DNA from 2 places in the Vibrio ponticus genome. Region 2 is predicted to be linked to the other one. Evidence: predicted binding sites of a transcription regulator. Region 2 holds the regulator's gene; the other holds the start of a gene.

Region 1 (7,240 bases), on a different replicon from region 2:
GGAACGAACAGACAGAACAATACTCAGCGATCTATTCACTCTTACTCGAAGCCTATGCACCATTTCTGGTGGATGGTCGAATGATGGATATGGTCAACGGACGTGCTGTTTCTCGCTTATCTGGGCAAAATCATAAGATTGGTCACGCAGTGCTTAACTCAATGCTATTTTTCATTGAATCGGCACCGAGCAATGTAAAAAAACAGCTTCAATCAGTAATTAAAACCAATATTGAAAACGATACATTTCTTGACTTTTATGCCAACCCTCGATTTTTCCGTAACCAACAGTTAGCGCGACAACTAGCAGATGACACGACGGTTAACGTGCTTACGGATCGTCGTCAGCATAAACAGTTTCCGGCGATGGATCGTATCGTTCACCATCGCCCGGATTGGAGTTTTGCGATTGCTATGCACTCTAACCGCGTCGGCAACTATGAGTGTATCAATGGTGAAAACCTAAAGGGTTGGTACAGCGCTGATGGTGTGACCTATCTATACAACCAGCAATTGGATCATTACACCAATTACTGGCCAGTGGTTGATCCGTATCACTTAGCTGGCACCACGACGATTGACTCAAGCAGAGAGAATTGCTCTGGTCAATTAAGAGGCGATGGCAAGCGTCAAGATCTAATCCAATGGTCTGGCGGGACCTCTCTTGATCAATATGGGATTGCTGGCTTCGATTTCACCAACTGGGACGATACGCTGTCGGCGAAAAAGTCTTGGTTTATGTTTGACGAACAAATTGTCGCTCTCGGCAGTAATGTCACTAACCCAGCGGCATTGACTAACCTTGAAAACAGAAAAATTATCGCTTCTGCACAGGTGAAAGCAAACGGTATTAGCGTTGAGCCGGCAGCCTCATTTGAAGGTGAGCTCGAGCGTTTAGACATTACCGTGGATGGACAAAATAACCCAATCAGTTATTTACTACTTAACCCGCAGACTGCCACTGTAACCAAAGCGTGTCGTAGCGGAAACTACAATACGATCGGCACCAATAATGCGGCAGTCAATGCTTGCTTTACTCAAGCTGAGCTTAAGCACGACTCAAGCGATCAATACCAATATGTACTGTTTCCAAATAGTACTAAATCGGTTGTGGATCGCGAAGCGATTGCACCATCAATTCATGTGTTGAGCAATAGTGAAAATGTCCATGCAGTTGAGCACACTCAACTTAAATTAGTTGGCTTAAATTTTTGGCAACCTGGGCAAGCTGGCGCAGTTGAAGCATTCAGCCCAATGTCGATGCTCTACCGTACCAACTCGGATCAAAGTTTAACCGTTTCTATTTCAGACCCTACTCGTAGCTCACTCTCAGTGAAGTTCAAATTTGATGATACCTATATCACCAAAGGCGATCTCGAAAACCGTATCACCACCAATAACGATGGTTCGTTCACCATCGACCTCACTGATCTTCAAGGTCGTAGCTACCAATTTGCGCTTATAAAGGAATAATAATGAATATTGTGAGATGTTTTTTAGCGGTAAGCATCAGCTTATCATTAATGGCTTGTGGTAACGAAAGCAGCGACAAACCTGACGCTCTACCACAAATTCCACCGCCACCAGCTGGTGGCTATGAACCGGATTTTAGTGACTTCGAAACTGTCGCAAATATTGATCTTGGGGAGCTAAAAGAACTAACAGGACAAGCTCTTATTGATGGTTTAGAAAAGCAACTAAACGATAGCTTACTAACACGCTCGTCAACTGCACAATTCGAGATCATTCCGCAGTGGGGTTATGACACCAACCTTCGCGTGGTTGACGTCAATGGCTACTACGCATTAGAAACCACTTTAGCCGCAGGCAAAGTGGGTAAACCTTCTGCAAGCGAATTAAATGGATTCAGTTTCAAAATCTCACTGCCTAATGGCGTAGTTAAACAAGCTACATTGAGCTATCAGCTAAGCTTAGCGAAACCACTCGGTTTTGGTGAAGCGGCTAAGTCTCCTGATTACATCTATTTACCAGGCTTAACCAGTGGCGCACCTGAAGTACAGAATAATAAACCGACCGCCGCAGGAACGGGATTTACCTATAAATTCTCAACCGATCGCTATGGCTACCTCAATGCAAAATATGCTGACCCAACAAACGGTGACTTAACCAATGCACAATTGCAGTATGCAGAAAAAGGCATCAAACCAACTCAAGGTCAGTGGGATTTAATTCAGCAAAACATCACTGTAAACGATTTTAACCAGGATACGGCACAAGCCAATGGCTCTGTGACCACCTACTTTAATCGCGAAGTGGTTGCGCCTAAATCAGGCAGCACAACCGATCGTATTTTGGTTGATGATACTCACCCGTACAATCTGCAAGCTCTAGTCGAAGTCTACCGTTACTACAAGCATGGTGCAGATGATATAAGTGCCGTGCAAGAACAAAAAGTTCGAATCAAAAATCTTAGCTTCGCTTGGAACAACGATGAAGTTGCTCTACCACCACCGGTGGATGATCAACCGGATCTTGCTGGTTACCCAAATATTAAAGCAATTGATTTAGAACCACTAGCAGGCATGCAAGGCAGCGACTTAGTCGCAGGTATTCAGCAACAGCTTAATGAAAGTCTACCGAAAGGAACGACTGGCACATTCAAAGTGACACCAAAATGGGGATTCGACGGCGCTTCGAATTGGGATTCAGAAAACCTTACCGTCGAAATGATTCAAGGTCAGTATGTATTACAAACCACTATCGCCGCACAAGCAGTTGGTCAACCTTCGTCAAGTAAGCCAATGCAAAATGGCTTTAGCTTCCTCATTGAACTACCAAATGGCAAAGTGAAAGAAGCAACGATGTCCTACTTGTACCGCTTATCGACTCCGCTTGGTAACGGCGATCCAAGTAAGTCACCTGACTATATATTCTTACCGGGCTTTACCAGTGGCGATCCATTAGTGGCAGACTCTGCAAGTCAACCAGGTGAAGGCTTTACCTACAAATTAAATACTGACCGCTACGGCAAATTAAGTACTCGATTTACGGATGCGACTGACAACAAGTTTTATAACTCTGTTCTACAGCAAAATGGCGCAGACATCCGTATCGACGCAAACCTGTGGCATTTGGTGCAGCAAAAGCTGCAAACAAATGACTTCGTAGGGAGTGCATCTACTGCAGATGGTTCATTAGACATGATCTACAAAACAGGCGCTATGACCGCTAAAGCCGGTGCAGTAACGGCTCGTACTCAAGTCGATGCTCACCACGACTACAAACTTGCAGCTTTGATGGAAGTTTACCGTCATTGGAAACACTCGGCGGACAAAGAGTCTGATTTGAAAGAGCAAGTAGTCCAAATTAAAAACATTACTTTTGCGTGGAAGAATGATGATATCAATGAACCAACGACTCCACCAGCAGCTAATTACTGTAGTACTAAAGGATTCACTCAATCTCGCGCGCTAGACTTAGCATCAATTAATGGATTAACTGGGCAAGACTTGCTAGATAAAATCGGTCAGCAACTTGGTGACTTACCTGCTGGAACACTGACCTTTGGCAACAGTCGCGATAATATTCGCGTCGTCGAGAATGCCGGAGAATTCGCTCTTGAGGTAACATATGCTGCGGCTGAGACAGGTCAAATGGCTACCGCTAATGGTACTGACTTTGCTGTTCCATTCCCTACTGGAAACAGTAAGTTACGTGGGGCTTGCTTTGCTTACGATCTCAACGTTGCTATCGCAACGAACGAAAACAAAGATGTTATTTTGTTGCCGAGTATTCTGCTAAATTCAGGTAATACCTTACTATCTGATCATCGCTATGCAACGAATAAGTATAAACGTTTTTCAGCAAAATTTATTAACCCTCCACACGCCGATCTGTCATGGTTAGACTACGGTGGCAATAACTATGTCAATGCAAACACTTGGTACAAGATGAATCAACATCTTCAGTTTGGCGACAATGGTACAGGAACCCTCGATTTTCAAATGAACGATGTCACTTACTTTAAACCTAATGCGGGTAAATTTGACGGAGAAGCATTTGAGAATGTAAACCACCAATTAGTGGACGCATCTGACGTCGACCATGTTCAATTTACAGCTAACTTCGATACTTATCGTCACGATGCTGGTGGAGATAAATTGCAAACGATCCAATACAAAAACATCGCGATTGGTTGGAACACTGCAAATTAATTTTCAATATCCAATTAACACTGCAATTTGAAAGTAAAACCGCCTTACTTAACTAAGGCGGTTTTTATCATCTAGAAAACTGACTTGCGCTCGATTTTAAAGGTGATGGAGAAATTACCCTAACTGAACCAAACCACTCATAACGGGCAGGTAAGCGGCACCTAGCACGCCGCTTGAATCGCCATGCAGTGCTTGTTTAACTGGAGTTGTGACATTTTTACTAAAGGTATAATGTTTCAGCTTTTGCTCCACCAATGGGTAGATTGCAGATTGGTTAGAAACGCCGCCCCCTAATACGATCACTTCAGGATCAATTACGTTGACGATCGAACCTAAAACCCTTGCGAGACAATCAGCGTAATATTCAACGTGTTCAACGGCATCTTTGTCGCCATCAGCGTATCGATTAAAGATCGCTTTAGCTGACAATTTGTCATATTTCTGCGCCCAAGTACGCTCAAAGCCTGTACCAGAAACAAACAGTTCATTGCAGTTGTAAGAGCCACAGTAACACTGAGTAGTCGGACCATCCTTTTCAGGCTCATAACCCGGTAAAGGGTTATGCCCTATCTCACCGCCCAAGCCATGTTGACCATCAACGATGTTGCCATGAATAACGATCCCGCCACCACAACCAGTGCCAATGATCACTGCCAAACATGAATTAAGTGCCTCTTTTGCTGCACCGGTTTCAAACTCAGATATCGCCAAACAGTTGGCATCATTGGTTAACGCGACCGGAAGGCTATAATGCGCACGCAAATCACCGAGAAAGTCTTCTCCATTGAGATAAAGTATATTGGCGCCTTGTATCTTGCCTGTAGTACGGTTGATTGAACCGCAGCAACCCACACCAATAGACTGCACTTCGGTTGTCTCCATCAAACTATCAATCACTGACTTTACTGCAGACAAAAATGCTTGATAACCCGACTTGGGAGTATCAACACGAATACGTTTAACGACGTCTCCACTGGAAGGCGATACAATCACACCTTCAATTTTAGTTCCGCCAATATCTAACCCAATCAGCATTGCACTGCCCTCACCATCTGCTCTTTTCGCTTAAACAAGTAAACGTTTTAAACCAATATTGAAAATAGTCTGTCCGCTATTACAAATAACGTCACCTGTTACGACTCAATCTCATGACTCTGAGCACTAATTTCTTCGTTTACCGAGCTACATATATGGTTTCTATATTGACGGAGCCATACTAGTCACATAAGAAATTCACGTAAGAAAGTCACGCGAGAAAACTCTCGATCGTAGCTTCGCTTCTTTCATCGCTATTACTTATCAAAATAATAGTTAGGACAAATTAGCCCCTTGTAACTAACAGGCGTAAATTCGCTCCATCGAAATTATGAGAGCAAAAGAATGACTGCGCTGACATCCACTCCTTCTAGTGTTGCCTTTGGCAATTCAAACAAACTTAAGAGCAGTAGCAAACGTCTTATTGGTCCTGCATTTATCGCTGCCATTGGCTATATCGATCCTGGTAACTTTGCTACTAATATTGAATCTGGTTCGGCTTACGGCTATCAACTGCTTTGGGTTGTGCTCTGGGCTAACCTCATGGCAATGCTTATCCAATACCTTTCGGCTAAATTAGGTATTGTGACTGGCAAAAACCTAGCCGAGCACTTACGCGACAACTTACCGAAATGGGCGGTGGTTCCCTACTGGATTCAAGCTGAAATCATCGCGATGGCAACCGACCTTGCCGAGTTCATTGGCGCTGCAGTTGGCTTCCAATTGCTCCTTGGAGTGAGCTTATTTGAAGGGGCGGCGATCACAGCACTGTTTAGCCTCGCGATTCTCACTCTCGGTCGTCGTAGCCAAAAACCACTTGAGATGTTTATCGGTGCTTTGCTGATTATCGTCGCGGTTATTTATATCGTCGAATTGATGTTAGCCAAACCTGAGCTTGCCCCAATGGCAACAGGCTTATTTGTGCCTACTCTTACTGAGCCAAAACAAGTCTATCTGGCTGCAGCGATCTTAGGTGCAACCGTGATGCCTCATGTGGTGTATTTGCACTCAGCGCTATTCAGCGGAAAAAACGAGCACAGCACGAAACAAAGGCTAAAAATGACGCGTGTTGATGTATTAATAGCAATGACTATCGCGGGTTTCGTCAATATTGCGATCATTGCCATGGCGGCGGCGGTCTTTCATCATACAGGTCGCAGTGACATTGCCAGCATCGAAACCGCTTACCAAACACTGACGCCATTATTAGGCAAAGGCGCTGCACTACTATTTGGCTTATCATTGATAGCCTCTGGACTATCATCAACTGTGGTAGGCACACTCGCAGGGCAAGTAGTTATGCAAGGTTTTGTGCATTTTTCCATTCCACTATGGCTACGTAGAACCATCACTATGCTACCGGCGTTTGGCTTTATCGCAATGGGCGTCAGTACCACAGATATCTTGGTCGCGAGTCAAGTCGTCCTCAGCTTTGGTGTGGCTCTAGCGATTATTCCGCTGCTTGTTTTCACCAGTCGCAGTACCATTATGGGGAGCTATAGTAATAATCGGGTCATTTCTCTACTGGGTGCGATTATTGTCAGCTTTGTTCTAGGTTTAAATGGCTACCTCTTATGGAGTTTGGTGGCGTAAGCCAATGGGAGACTAGGCGATCAAAAATGCCGCTCACCTAGGTGAACGGCATTCGAATTAAGGATTTAGCTTTGTTATCTGCTAAGTATTTGCTGTTTAAAGCCGTACTAAGTTAAGCGATAAATTGAGCTAGGATAATAACCACACCACAAAGTGTTGCTAGACCCATTGCGATTGGACCACCTTTAACACGGTATAGGTGAGCTTCTTTGTGCACTTTACGCGAAGCGATAGTCATAGCAACTGGTAGGAAGATAGCAATCACAACCAGAGCGATCGCTGCGTAACCTAGAGCCATGATAAAGCCTTGTGGGTAGAACAAAGCAAACGCTAGTGGTGGCAGGAATGTAACAAGTGCCACTGATACACGGTTACCTTTCAACTTGTCTTTCGTAGTATCACGTAGGTAATCGAATAGACCTAGGGAAACACCCAAGA
Region 2 (8,776 bases):
GTACTACGTGAAGGAACCGACTACGGTGCGGTTGAGGTTTCACTACAAGCTAAAGTCGATCAAGTAAAAGCTCAGCTCGCTTCTGGCGAGGCAGTGATTGTCTATTCTGAGTTGCACGAAACCGTGGATATTCAGCTTAAACAGAAATTCTAATCTCTATGCGGCATAGACACTTCTGTGCCGCTACACCGTATTTTCTTCACCCATGCCCACAGTAGAATCTTTTAAACAAAAAGTTAAAGCATGTTATATTGCTGTGATATCCAAATAAGTCTGCCCAGCGCAGTACTGACTTGGAACAAACATAATTATTAACAGGAACGTTAGTTTTAGACAGGGTTTGTCATGTCAGCAAAGCATCCAATCATTGCCGTCACTGGTTCTTCTGGTGCGGGTACTACCACGACCTCCGAAGCCTTTCGCAAGATGTTCAATATGATGGACATCAAACCCGCCTGGGTTGAGGGGGATAGCTTCCATCGTTTTACACGTCCTGAAATGGATGTGGAGATCCGCAAAGCCCGTGAACAAGGTCGCCATATCAGCTACTTTGGTCCGCAAGCGAACGACTTCCCTGCTCTGGCTGAGTTTTTCCGTCAATACGGTGAAGATGGCAGCGGTAAAGTCCGTCGCTACTTGCACACTTTTGATGAAGCGGTGCCTTACAACCAAATGCCCGGCACTTTTACGCCATGGCAAGAGCTCCCAGAAGACAGTGATGTTCTGTTCTACGAAGGCTTGCATGGCGGCGTGGTGGATGGTGATGTTAATGTGTCTCAACATGTCGACTTTCTGATTGGCATGGTGCCGATCGTCAACCTTGAGTGGATTCAAAAGTTCGTCCGCGATACTCGTGACCGAGGTCATTCTCGTGAAGCGGTCATGGACTCAATTGTTCGCTCAATGGATGATTACCTAAACTACATTACGCCACAATTTTCTCGCACCCATATTAACTTCCAACGTGTGCCGACCGTGGATACCTCCAACCCGCTGGATGCGAAGGGGATTCCAAGCTTAGATGAAAGCTTTGTGGTAATCCGCTTACGTGGCTTCAAAAACGTTGACTATCCCTACCTATTAGCAATGATAGATGGGTCATTCATGTCGCGTCACAACACGCTCGTTGTCCCTGGTGGCAAAATGAGTTTTGCGATGGAACTGATTGTCAGACCGATTCTTCAGCAGTTAATAGAAACGGGCAAAATTGGCTAAATAGCGTAACCCAAGTCACCTAAAAGTGTGAGTATTACTGAGCGAGTCACGTACAAACGACCTAGAGAATACTTACCCCTGGGCGGCATTGTGCCTGTTACCTTTGTGGTAAATCAGGCACCGTGACGAGACTCTGAAGTCCGCGTTTTTAAGTCATTTAGGTAGCGATAAACGCGATTACTTTTCATACCGTGATCATGTGCACGTTTTCGCTTATAAAATAGCACCCTGTACCCGATTAAAATCAAGAAATCCTTTGGGAAAAAGGATACTATTTGAAACCGAAACACAAGATAGCTTGCAGCACTAGTAAAGTGCTCTTATCCTAGTTATCCCCATTTTGGGCTTAGCAACAACATGGAAAGCGCAAGCGTACCCTGCAGAGGAAGTGAGATATTATGGTTCTAGGTAAACCTCAAACCGATCCAACATTAGAGTGGTTCCTTTCACACTGTCATATTCATAAGTACCCATCAAAAAGCACGCTAATTCATGCGGGCGAGAAAGCAGAAACTTTGTACTACATCGTTAAGGGTTCTGTTGCGGTTCTTATCAAGGACGAAGAAGGTAAGGAAATGATCCTTTCTTACCTAAACCAAGGTGATTTCATCGGTGAGCTTGGTCTATTTGAAGAAGATCAAGAGCGCACAGCTTGGGTTCGTGCCAAGTCTCCTTGTGAAGTAGCTGAAATTTCATTTAAGAAATTCCGTCAACTTATCCAAGTAAACCCAGACATTCTTATGCGTCTGTCTTCGCAAATGGCACGTCGCCTACAAGTGACTAGCCAAAAAGTGGGTGACCTAGCATTCCTAGATGTAACTGGTCGTATCGCGCAAACGCTACTAAACCTAGCGAAACAACCTGATGCGATGACTCACCCAGACGGCATGCAAATCAAGATCACACGTCAAGAAATCGGTCAAATCGTTGGCTGTTCTCGTGAAACGGTTGGTCGTATCTTGAAGATGCTAGAAGAGCAGAACCTAATCTCTGCTCACGGTAAAACTATCGTTGTGTACGGCACTCGCTAATTCACACCTGTGAGCGAATAAGATTACAAAAGCCACCCTCGGGTGGCTTTTTTCTTTAGCGGAATCGAGAATTTGGAACGCTTCGCTCCGAGATCGGACTTCGAGATAAAACAACTTAAACCCCGTTCCATACACGAAGCACTCCAATATCTGTCAGCGGCAGCATTCCGTGTGAGAAGCATTCCCGTAGCCGTAAGCGACAGCGTTCCGTGCGCGAAGCATTCCCGCATCCGTAAGCGGCAGCGTTCCGTGCGCAAAGCATTCCCACATCCGTGAGCGGCAGCGTTCCGTGCGCGAAGCATTCCCACCTCCGTAAGCGGCAGCGTTCCGTGCGCGAAGCATTCCCACCTCCGTAAGCGGCAGCGTTCCGTGCGCGAAGCATTCCCACCTCCGTAAGCGGCAGCGTTCCGTGCGCGAAGCATTCCCACCTCCGTAAGCGGCAGCGTTCCGTTATCCGTTGGTACTCTCAAATATCTTATCGGCTGATGCGGCGACAAAGCCGGGGTAAAGCTCACCGTCTGCCATTGGGTAGCGCTTAGCAAACTCGTAGAAACCTCCGGGGATAAGCACTACCCCATCCTCAAATTCCACTTGAACTTTATCTGCCATGGTAGACGATTGTTCGAGCAACACATCGGGGGAACCTTTTACCTCTCCGCCGGATTGGTTAATCACAAAACCACAAGCTTTGAGATAGTCATTCACCTGTTGCACTTGGTCAAACTGATTGAGCTGATTAACACTCACAGTAAAGTGGTTGGCGCCATAACCGTGCGCGGCTAACCACGCGGCGTACTCACTCTCTTGTGCGAGCAGTTGATAATCTTGATGCGTCAATTGCCAAGGACGACCAGCGTACAAAAACTCACTACCTTGCATATCCTCCGCGGATACTTGAGCAACCAACTGTTTGACTATCGTTTGTAGCTGCGCAGAGCACTCTTCGACTTTAAGTTGACTAATAAACACTTTAGGTTGAGTTGGATCAGGGTGTTGATAGTGCTTGGCGACCAGTTTTTTGGCTTCAAACAGATAATCGCCAGCTTCTTGGTAGCCTAACGCTAAGAAAGGTTTAGCTAACACCTCTAACTCAACTGGCGCTAAGTTGAAGGTACGCAGGGCAATGTGGTCATTGATGAGTGGTTCATCTTCTTGCAGCAGCTTATGCACATTACCCGCTGAGGGGCAAAGGCGTGAGGTATAATCTTCCCATAGCGACTGGAACAATGTATCTGGCGTCATAGCGCCTCCTTGTTTCGGTGTAGGGTGTTGTTATTGTTCTTTGAGTAAGTCAATCAAGTGTAGTGTAAGACTAAGTCACTAGAGTATTAACCTATGTGACTTAGTCTAAGTTTTTACAAGATGATACCCGGGCTTAAGCTATCAGGTAACAAGGTTTGCTCACCTTCCATCGAAGCCATTGGGTAGGCGCAGTAGTCAGCCGCGTAATAAGCACTTGGACGCAAGTTACCCGATGCGCCCGGTCCACCAAATGGCGCATCGCCACTGGCTCCGGTTAACTGACGATTACGGTTAACGATACCGGCGCGAATGTGCTCAACAAAATATTCCCACTCCGCGTCATCGGTGGAGACTAACCCTGCCGACAAACCAAAGCGAGTATCATTGGCGAACTCTACCGCTTGCTCAATGCCTTGATAGCGAATCACTTGCAGTAAAGGACCGAAATACTCTTCATCTGGCAACGATTCGACAGCTGTTACATCAATGATGCCCGGTGAAACAAACGCGCATGAACCTAACTTTGCTTCAATGAGACTTTCACCACCGAGTGACTGCAGGTTTTGCTGAGCATCGAGGATTATGTTCGCTGCCGCTTGAGAGATCTGTGGTCCCATAAAAGGCGCCGGGTCGGCAAAAGGTTGATCAACACGAATATTACGCGTGGCTTCGACCAGTCTCACCAGCAGTTGGTCACCTTTATCACCGCTTGGTATATAAAGTCGGCGCGCACAGGTGCAACGCTGACCAGCACTGATAAATGCGGATTGGATAATGGTATAGACGGTCGCATCAAGATCGCCGTACTGCTCTGAAATCACCATCGGGTTGTTACCGCCCATCTCCAGCGCCAGCATTTTATCTGGCTGACCTGCAAACTGGCGATGCAGTAAGTGTCCAGTATTGGCGCTACCGGTAAACAACAGCCCATCAATCCCTTTTGATTCAGCGAGCGCGATCCCGGTCTCTTTGCCGCCTTGAACTAAGTTAATCACGCCATCAGGCAAACCCGCTTTCTGCCAAAGTTTCATCGCCAGTTCACCCGTCCACGGAGTTTGCTCCGACGGCTTAAACACCACGGTATTACCGGCTAACAGCGCAGGAACGATATGCCCATTGGGTAAATGGGCAGGAAAATTATAAGGACCAAAAACTGCCATAACGCCTAACGGTCTGTGACGCAGCACGATTTGATTACCTGCCGCCTCACGTTGCGACTCACCCGTGCGCTGATGATAAGCTCGAATTGAAATGGCAATTTTACCCGCCATAGCCGCCGCTTCCGTACGCGTTTCCCACAGCGGCTTCCCGGTCTCTTTGGCTATCACCTCAGCAACTTGCTCGCTATTGGCTTTGACCAATTCGGCAAAGCGCAACACGACCGCTTCACGCTGCTCAAAGCTCAGCTTTTTCCAGCTTAAAAATGCCCGTCTTGCGGATGAAACCGCCTCATCCACTTGAGCCGCCGTTGCGCTACGGCTTTGCCATACCACTTCACCACTGTATGGCGTGGTTGACTCTATCGTTTCACCTGCACCTTCTAGCCACTTACCTGCTATCCACTGTGTCATATCATCATTCCTTAACTGTTTGACGTTATTGCGCAAGCATGCGCACGTAATCCCCGTTTTCGACCTGCAAAGCCTCTGCAACATCCGGTGCGATAATGACCGACTCAGTGGCGTGGTCGTGAGCCGCTTTAGCCGCGACGGCTCTAAAGTTTTCAAACGAGGTGTTACTGATCAAATAGTCGTTATCGCTACTGTGCTCACTGATAGCAACTTTGGCGCGGAAAGAGTGACGCACCGATTCGATATTACGCAAATCGCACTCGACGGTTGGACCACCATCAAAAATATCGACGTAATTACGGCAGGTGAAGCCCTCTTTTTCCAATAGGCTCAACGCCGGCTTGGTATTGTCATGCACCTGCCCAATGACCGCTTGCGCTTCTGGGCTAAGCAAATTGATGTAGATAGGTAACTTCGGCATTAGGTCGGCAATAAATCCTTTCTTACCAATCCCGGTTAAGTAATCTGCCATGGTAAAATCGATACTGAAAAAGTTCTCTTGTAGCCATTGCCAAAATGGAGAGTTGCCCTCTTCGTCAGAGACTCCACGCATCTCTGCAAAAACGGTTTTTGAGAAACGATGAGGATGTTCCGCCATCATCAAAAAACGACACTTCGACATCAAGCGTCCATTGAGACCACCACGGAACTTCTCACGCAAAAACAAGGTACAAATTTCACTGCATCCAGTGTAGTTATTACCAAAGGTCAGCAGCTTCACCACATTATTCACCCCCAACTTGGGCGATGAATGAACAATGGTACTGATGTGGTAAGAATAAAACGGCACATCCCAACCAATCGATGCTTCAATACCAGTACAGCCCGCCACTTCATCACTGTCACTATCAAACCCGACCATGAGATAACCTTCATCACCAGGTTCGGTCACTTGGGGTTTAGCGAAGCTATATTCTGAGTGGGTGATACGGTTAGTCAGTAGTTCTTGATTAACCGGTAGAGATGTAAATCCGTGACCTGATTCGACGGCACAGGTGTGCAACGCATCATAGTCTGACATAGAGATAGGACGAACAACCAGCATCGATACTCCCTCCAGATACTGATATCAACACCACAATCTCAAGCTGGCTCAAAGCAAGCGAGTTGCCATGACCAGTTAAGAACCGCTGCGGGGTTGATATAGCGAAAACAGAGCTCTGTTTTCGCTGAATGTTGTAATTAGTTAGTCAGGCTTGCCAGAGCCTTATCCAGTTTTTCTAAACCTTGTTCGATATCTTGCTTACTGATCACTAAAGATGGTGTAAAGCGCACCACATTGGCTCCCGCCACAAGAACCATCAGCCCTTGTTCTCCTGCCGCAACCAACACATCGCGAGCGCGACCTTGCCATTTTTCATTGAGTGCCGCACCAAGCAATAGACCTTTACCACGGATTTCGCTGAAAATCTGATACTTAGCATTGATTTTCTCTAGCCCTGTGCGGAATAGCACTTCACGCTCTTTGACACCTGCCAAAGTTTGGGGCTCACTCACCACATCAATCACCGCTTCTGCAACCGCACAAGCAAGCGGGTTACCGCCATAAGTCGAGCCATGTGTGCCCACTTTTAAATGCTCAGCCAGTTCATTGGTCGTCAGCATTGCGCCAATTGGGAAACCCCCACCGAGAGATTTTGCGGTACTTAAAATATCTGGCGTAATACCCAAACCTTGGTAAGCATAAAACTCTCCAGTACGTCCGTTTCCGGTTTGAACTTCATCAAAGATCAGCAGCGCGTTGTGCTTATCACATAGTTCACGCACGGTTTGAATAAACTCATCGGTGGGTGCAATAATGCCGCCTTCCCCCTGCAATGGCTCCATCATGATCGCGCAAGTGCGATCAGAGATGTGCGCGCGCAAAGCATCAACATCATTATATTCAAGGTGAGTAACGTCACCGGGCTTTGGACCAAAACCGTCTGAATAAGCTTCTTGACCACCGACCGTCACAGTAAAAAATGTCCGCCCGTGGAAGCCTTGTTTAAAGGCGATAATTTCTGATTTTTCCGCGCCATAAACATCCGCCGCATAACGACGAGCCAGTTTGAGCGCCGCTTCATTGGCTTCTGCGCCAGAATTAGCAAAAAAGACCTTATCGGCAAAACAGAGATCGGTCAGTTTTTTCGCCAAACGCAGCGCGGGCTCATTGGTCATGACATTACTTAAATGCCAGATTTTTTGGCTCTGCTCATTAAGTGCCGCAACCATTGCTGGGTGACAATGACCCAAACAGCTCACGGCAATACCACCAGCAAAGTCGATGTATTCTTTACCGTTTTGATCCCATACTCGTGAACCTTCACCTTTTACAGGGATCATTTCCATTGGGCTGTAACAAGGTACCATCACCTCATCAAACAGCGCTCTTTGTACATTCATTTCTACCGTCATCGCACATTCCCTCTCGATACCGCATGCCAATGCAGGTTCTGTATCCTTACACTCGACCTTTCCCAAGTCATCGCAAACTGCTCGGTTTAAAGTCTCTTGACTATAAGTATAGAAACAATTTTTTGTGTTATGCATTCCCTAGCACGGCATTGTATTTACATTTAATTAACCAATTCAATAGTGATTTATGCTGTTTAAATGCAGAAAGATCACTTCATCAAAACAAGCCATGACTATTTATGCATCATTAAACGACTTTTATGAAGCAATTAATAGTTAAGATTGCCATAAGCTAAGGTTTAGAGTGCAGAGAGTTGAGATTGAAGAAGTGAGAATAGAGATGGTAGATGTGAGAATTGAGATAGTAGAACCAAGAGTTGAGATGGGAGATACGAGAAGAGTGGAGAATTGTGAGATTAGAAATTAGATGGAAGGGTTCTGAAATTAGAGTCGAGATAACAGATTTATCACCCGATAGAGAACGAATAGTTTTGCAAAACCCTCTACCCTAACAATCCTGTAAAGCAAATGTTAAAACAGTGAGCTTCATCGACATTTGAAGGTGAGTATCGCGAGTTTGGCATGGTCAAAAGCAATAAAACGAATCTCACCGATCACTGAGACAGATGCGCCGTGTTAGGCGAACAACACCACCAACACAGCAATAACCTCAATAAAGGCTGGGATTAACGCGCAAGGAAGTTAGCCAGCAGTTGATGACCTTGTTCCGTTTTAATCGACTCAGGGTGGAACTGCACCGCATCAATTGGCAAGGTTTTATGCTGATAGCCCATGATCTCATCCATTGAGCCATCTTCAAGTTCCGTCCAAGCTGTCAGTTCAAAGCAATCTGGTAAAGTATCGCTTTTTACTACCAATGAATGGTAACGCGTTACAGTCAAAGGATTGTTCAAGCCTTTAAATACGCTCTCACCAGTGTGACGAATTGGCGATGTTTTGCCATGCATCACTTGGCGTGCTCGCACGACTTCGCCACCAAACACCTGTGCGATCGCTTGATGACCAAGACAAACACCTAAAATTGGCAACTTACCCGCAAAGTGCTCAATCGCTTGTAACGAAATGCCCGCTTCATTGGGCGTACAAGGTCCTGGAGAAATCACCAAGTGGGTTGGCTCAAGCGCTTCAATGCCCAAAATATCAATCTGATCATTGCGTACCACTTGCACCTCAACCCCCAACTCACAAAAGTATTGGTATAGGTTGTAGGTAAACGAATCGTAATTATCAATAATCAGTAACATGACGGATAAACAGCTCAATAATCAATCTTGGTTAGGGCGTGTATTGTGCAATAGT

The links. The regulator CRP, encoded in region 2, controls carbon source genes, mostly activating them, when cyclic AMP is high. The targets are predictions, from matches to a motif close to TGTGANNNNNNTCACA.
Region 1: a site for CRP is predicted at 5,424-5,439, ahead of GZN30_RS16365 (ROK family protein). Genes of this name have one in related genera too.

The regions. Positions count from the first base shown of each region.
Region 1 is NZ_AP019658.1:409,998-417,237, reverse strand. It holds gene GZN30_RS16375 (polysaccharide lyase 8 family protein) at 1-1,472, shown strand, start outside; gene GZN30_RS16370 (hypothetical protein) at 1,475-4,174, shown strand; gene GZN30_RS16365 (ROK family protein) at 4,289-5,209, opposite strand; gene GZN30_RS16360 (Nramp family divalent metal transporter) at 5,555-6,802, shown strand; gene GZN30_RS16355 (aromatic amino acid transport family protein) at 6,915-7,240, opposite strand, start outside.
Region 2 is NZ_AP019657.1:3,155,031-3,163,806, reverse strand. It holds gene GZN30_RS14275 (YheU family protein) at 1-153, shown strand, start outside; gene GZN30_RS14270 (phosphoribulokinase) at 346-1,215, shown strand; gene crp (cAMP-activated global transcriptional regulator CRP) at 1,614-2,246, shown strand; gene GZN30_RS14260 (DUF1338 domain-containing protein) at 2,697-3,488, opposite strand; gene astD (succinylglutamate-semialdehyde dehydrogenase) at 3,602-5,059, opposite strand; gene astA (arginine N-succinyltransferase) at 5,085-6,104, opposite strand; gene GZN30_RS14245 (aspartate aminotransferase family protein) at 6,242-7,456, opposite strand; gene GZN30_RS14240 (aminodeoxychorismate/anthranilate synthase component II) at 8,143-8,721, opposite strand.